DNA from 2 places in the Cupriavidus sp. TMH.W2 genome. Region 1 is predicted to be linked to the other one. Evidence: predicted binding sites of a transcription regulator. Region 1 holds the regulator's gene; the other holds the start of a gene.
What was found. The regulator HrcA, encoded in region 1, represses chaperone genes, less so after heat shock. The targets are predictions, from matches to a motif close to TTAGCACTCNNNNNNNNNGAGTGCTAA.

Region 2: the regulator HrcA is predicted to act here: its motif matches at 1,348-1,374, upstream of rpoH (RNA polymerase sigma factor RpoH).

The regions. Positions count from the first base shown of each region.
Region 1 is NZ_CP193792.1:1,115,888-1,118,844, forward strand. Features, by position in the region: gene ACREYQ_RS05200 (NAD kinase) at 1-500, opposite strand, end outside; gene hrcA (heat-inducible transcriptional repressor HrcA) at 603-1,637, shown strand; gene hemH (ferrochelatase) at 1,744-2,859, shown strand; gene ACREYQ_RS05215 (RNA-binding S4 domain-containing protein) at 2,856-2,957, shown strand, end outside.
Region 2 is NZ_CP193792.1:393,276-396,232, forward strand. Features, by position in the region: gene ACREYQ_RS01860 (SCO family protein) at 1-231, shown strand, start outside; gene rpoH (RNA polymerase sigma factor RpoH) at 336-1,265, opposite strand; gene ACREYQ_RS01870 (pirin family protein) at 1,618-2,493, shown strand; gene ybiB (DNA-binding protein YbiB) at 2,502-2,957, opposite strand, start outside.

The sequences.
Region 1 (2,957 bases):
CCGGAGATGCCCGAGCGGTTCACCACCACGTCGTTCAGGGCCAGCGCTGAAAAAATGTCCATGTCGTCGCGCACCACGCGCGATTCCAGCAGCAGGCGGGTCTCGGCCTCGTAGCGGCCGTCGAGCATGTCGGGCAGCACCGTATGCGCGTCGTCGAGCGCAATATCGGTCATGAAGCCCAGCCGCCCGTGGTTGACGCCGATCAATGGCACGTTGTGGCCGGCGAGCTGACGGGCGATGCCCAGCAGCGTGCCGTCGCCGCCCAGCACCACGGCCACGTCGGCCTGCCGGCCGATTTCCTCGGCGGACAGGGCAGGGTAGCCGGTCAGCCCGGTGGCCAGCGCGGTCTCGCGCTCGAACACGACATCCTGGCCGTTGCGCAGGATATAGGAGGCGATCTCCTCCAGCGGCCCTTCGATGCCGGCAGTGGAGTACCGGCCCACCAGGGCGACGGTCTTGAATGGAGTGCGCACGGCGCTGGCTTTAGGGGGGGCGGACATGCGGGGATTAGACCATACCGCCGTGACGGTTGTCAGCAGGGGCCGGCAGGTCACCCGGGCCGGGCGCCAGAAGGTCCAAAACTTGCGTAAAATCGGGGCATCATGGATGAACGTTCCAAAACGCTGCTCAAGACCCTGATCGAGCGCTACATCGCCGAAGGCCAGCCGGTCGGCTCCCGCACCCTGTCGAAGTACTCGGGGCTGGACCTGTCGCCGGCGACGATCCGCAATGTGATGTCCGATCTGGAGGAAATGGGTTTCATTTCCAGTCCGCACACCTCCGCCGGCCGGATCCCGACGCCGCGCGGCTACCGGCTGTTCGTCGATTCGATGCTGACGGCCAAGCCGCTCGAGCGCAACGCCGACCTGGCCGAGCTGACCGGCCAGATCCAGGACCAGCTGGGCGGCCAGCAACTGGGGCCGCAGCGCATGATCACGGCGGCCGCGCGCACGCTGTCCAACCTGTCGCACTTTGCCGGGGTGGTGATGACACCGCGCCGCGCGCAGGCATTCCGGCAGATCGAATTCATGCGGCTGTCGGACAAGCGCATCCTGCTGATCATCGTCAGCCCCGAGGGCGACGTGCAAAACCGCATCATCCAGACCGAACTGCCGTACACGCCGGCTCAGCTGATCGAGGCGGCCAACTTCTTCAACTCGCACTATGCCGGCATGAGCTTCGACACAGTGCGCGGCCACCTGCGGGTCGAGCTGCAGGACTTGCGCCGCGACATGTCGCAACTGATGCAGGCCGCGGTCGAGGCCGGCAGCACCGTCGCGGACGAGGACGACGACCACGTCTATATCAGCGGCGAGCGCAAGCTGCTGGAAGTTGACGACCTGGCCTCCAGCATGGACAAGCTGCGGCGCCTCTTCGACGTGTTCGAGCACAAGACCAGCCTGCTGCAGCTGCTGGACGTGTCCAGCCATGCGCAGGGCGTGCAGATCTTTATCGGCGGCGAGAGCCGGCTGGTGCCGATCGAAGACATGGCGGTCATCACCGCCCCGTACGAGGTTGACGGGCAGATCGTCGGCACGCTTGGCGTGATCGGCCCCACGCGCATGGCCTATGAGCGCGTGATTCCTATCGTCGACATCACCGCGCGGCTGCTGTCCAGCGCCCTGAGCCAGAACTAGTGGAAAGACTGGCTGGTCTGACAAGCGGCTCCATTCCTGGCGAGCGCGGCAATCGCCGTTGCGCCGCACCGGTGCCATCCGGGCACCGTGCCAATACGGAAGCGACATGACGTTTTCTCCCGAACCGGCCTACCAGCACGGCCAGGCGCCGCGCACGGCGATCCTGCTGGTCAACCTGGGCACCCCGGACGCCCCCACACCCAAGGCGGTGGGGCGCTACCTGAAGGAATTCCTGTCCGACCCGCGCGTGGTCGAGATCCCGCGCGCGGCCTGGCTGCCGCTGCTGTACGGGGTGATCCTGCCGCTGCGCTCGCGCGCCTCGGCGCTGAAATACGAATCGATCTGGCTGCGCGAGGCCCATATGACGGGTTCGCCGCTGCTGGTCTACAGCGAGCGCCAGGCCCATGCGCTGCAGCGCCTGATGCACCAGCACGGCCACGAAGTGACGGTGGCGTGCGCGATGCGCTACGGCAACCCTTCGATCGCCTCGGTGCTGGAGGCGCTGCGCCACCAGGGCTGCGAGCAGGTGCTGGTGCTGCCGATGTATCCGCAGTACTCGGGCACCACCACGGCCACGGCCTTCGACGAGGTGTTCCGCGTGCTGGGCCAGTGGCGCAACCAGCCCGAACTGCGGCTGGTCAAGCATTTCCATGACCACCCGGCCTATATCTCGGCGCTGCACCAGCAGGTCGGCGCCTACTGGACGCAGCACGGCATGCCGGACTTTGCCCGCGGCGACAAGCTGATCCTGTCGTTCCACGGCGTGCCGCGGCGCACGCTGGAGCTGGGCGACCCCTACCACTGCGAGTGCCTGAAGACCGGCCGCCTGCTGGGCGAGGCGCTTGGGCTGCAGCCCGGGCAATATCAAGTGACGTTCCAGTCTCGTTTCGGCAAGGCGGAATGGCTGCAGCCCTATACCGCGCCAACGCTGGCTGAGTTGGGCAAGGTCGGCGCGGGGCGGGTGGACGTGTTCTGCCCGGGCTTCCCGGCTGATTGCATCGAGACGCTGGAAGAGATCGCCATGGAAGGGCAGACTGAATTCAAGGTCGCGGGCGGCAAGGACTTCCACTTCATTCCGTGCATGAACGATGCCGCGCCGTGGGTCGCGGCGATGGCGGAGATCGCGCTGCAGCACCTGCAGGGCTGGCCGCTGGCCACGCCGCATCCGCATGAACTGGAAGCGCGGCGCACGCGCGCGCAGACCCGGGGGGCGGCGGCATGAACGTGGATTTCGAGCCGGGTGCGCGCCAGCGCATCGACAAATGGCTTTGGTGCGCGCGCTTCTTCAAGACGCGCTCGCTGGCCGCCGAAGCGGTGGAG
Region 2 (2,957 bases), 720 kb from region 1:
GACGCGCGCTTCGTGGGGCTGCGCCCCGCCGACGAGGCCGCGCTGCAGAAGGTGACCAAGGACTTCAAGGTGTTCTACGCCAAGGTGCCGGGCAGCTCGCCCGGCAACTACACGGTGGACCACTCCGCCGGCAGCTATGTCTTCGATCCGGAGGGCAAGCTGCGGCTGTTCATCCGCCATGGCCAGGGTCCGGAACCGATTGCCCACGACCTGAAACAGCTGCTGTCGTGACATAAGGGGGCGCGAAGGGGTGCGGCATAACGTCGCACCCACTGTGTCGCGGGCAACAAAAAGGCCGGCCCAGTGGACCGGCCTTTTGCATGGCTGGGAGCGGATCAGGCGAAGGCCTGCAGCGCGCCCTTCATCTTCTTCATTGCCGCGGCTTCGATCTGGCGGATGCGCTCGGCCGACACGCCGAACTCGTCGGCCAGTTCATGCAGCGTGGCGCCGCCGGAGCCGTCGTCCTCGACATTGAGCCAGCGTGCCTCGATGATGCGGCGGCTGCGCTCGTCCAGCTTGCCCAGGGCCTCTTCCAGCCCCTCGACCTGCATGCGGTCCTGGCGCTTGGCCTCGAGCACGCGGGTGGGCTCGTTGTGGTTATCCGCCAGATAGGCGATGGGGGCGAATTCTTCCTCGCCGTCGTCGACCTGGCCTTCCAGCGCCAGGTCCCCGCCCGACAGGCGGGTTTCCATCTCCATCACTTCTTCGGGCTTGACGTTCAGCTCGCGCGCCACGGCCTCGACCTGCTCCGGCGTGAACGTGTGCGCGCCCTGCTTGTGGCTGCGCAGGTTGAAGAACAGCTTGCGCTGGGCCTTGGTGGTGGCCACCTTGACCATGCGCCAGTTCTTCAGCACGTACTCGTGGATCTCGGCCTTGATCCAGTGCATCGCGTACGACACCAGGCGCACGCCTTGTTCGGGATCGAAGCGCTTCACGGCCTTCATCAGGCCGATATTGCCTTCCTGGATCAGATCGGCGTGGGGCAGGCCGTAGCCCAGGTACTGGCGGGCGATCGACACCACCAGGCGCAGATGGGACATCACCAGGCGGCGGGCCGCATCAACGGAATCGTGGTCGCGCAGATCGCGCGCCAGGCGTTGCTCTTCCTCCGCGGTCAACAGCGGAATCCGGTGGACAGCCTGGATATAGCTGTCGAGGTTGCCTACGGTCGCCGGGAAGGTCAGCGCAAAGCTGCCCGCGTTCCGGGGCGCCGTCGGCAGACGGTTGTTCGTCGGGGTTTGATCAGCAGACAAGACTGCGTTCACGCAATGGCTCCTTTCGCATCCGGCGGTTCGGTTGCCGGTGTGCCGTGCCTCCTCCTGGGAGTCGGCAGCACTGCAACGCATCTTAGCACTCAGGCCGGGTGAGTGCTAATTGGAGTCTCGATGGCAGCGATAGTTCCCGTCGATGGCATTTGCTGATGGCATAGCTATTCATCACATTGAGCGCCGGGAACGATACCTGCGGTGCGGCGTAATGGATATTAGAGCGGCGCGGGGCATGGGGGTTCTGGCTGCTGCTGGAATGAGTTGTTGCACCAGCGGCTACACTCGACCAAGCGGCGTCACGCTGGCATGTCAGTGTGCTGCAAGCCTCTCTTATTCCACCGGAGGAGTTATGTCTGCTATCGAACACTTGCTCAAGCCGCATGTGCGCGACCTGGGCGATTTCACCGTGCGCCGGCTGTTGCCGGCCGCGGCGACCCAGACCGTCGGGCCGTTTATCTTCTTCGACCATATGGGCCCGGTGCAACTGCCACCTGGTCAGGGTGCGGATGTGCGCCCGCATCCGCATATCGGGCTGGCTACCGTCACCTATCTGTTCGAAGGCGAGATCATCCACCGCGACAGCCTGGGCAGCGACCAGGCGATCCGCCCGGGCGACGTCAACTGGATGACCGCCGGCCACGGCATTGTGCATTCGGAGCGCTCGCCCGAGCATGTGCGCCCCGCGGGCGCCCGTCTGCACGGCATCCAGACCTGGGTGGCGCTGCCGCAGGAGCATGAGGGCGCCGAGCCGTCGTTCTTCCACCATCCCGCCGCCACGCTGCCGCGCATCGAGCGGCCCGGCGTGCGCATGGTGGTGATTGCCGGCGATGCCTTCGGCGAGACCTCGCCGGTCAAGGTCTTCAGCCGCACGCTCTACGTTGCCATTGAACTGGACGCGGGCGCCAGCGTGGAGATCCCGGCCGCCCATGCCGAGCGCGGCATCTATCCGGTCGACGGCGCGGTGGCGCTCGACGGCGAGCCGCTGCCGGCCGAGCATATGGTGGTGCTCATCCCGGGCCAGCCCGCGACGCTGACGGCCACGGCGGCGTCGCGCGTGATGCTGCTGGGCGGCGACCCGACCGACGGGCACCGCTTTATTTACTGGAATTTCGTGGCCAGCAGCAAGGTGGCGATCGAAGCCGCCGCCCAGCGCTGGGAGAGCGACCAGTTCCCGCACGTGCCGGGCGAGACCGAGCGCATCCCGCTGCCCCCGCGCAAGCCCTGACGGCCGGCTCAGACCGGGCTGGCCCAGGTCACGCGGGTGCCTTGCCGCAGGCATTCGCGGATGGCCTCCACCTGGATCGCGAGCGGTGCCGGCACCGGCACCGCGCCGTCCAGCACGCGCCGGATCCAGGCTACCGTCAGGCCGGCATCACTGCCGGGCGGCAGTTCCGGCACTTCGGCCAGCGAACCCACGGCCGGATCGACCAGGGTCTGCTGGTGCCCTTCATGCATCCAGTCGATGCGGCTGGTGCGGCGTGCATCAGACACCACTTCGCCCTCGGTGCCGCGTGCCAGCAGGACGTTGGCGGGTTCGTGCGAAAAGTAGTCGGTCAGCGTCTCGCGGTATTCGGGGTGGGTGTAGCTGTACAGCCGCAAGCCTTCCGCCGGCGAATGCTCGCCGACCGGCTGCAGCATCTTGGCCACCGTATGCGATGAATTGCGCAGGCCGATCACGGTGCGCCGCTC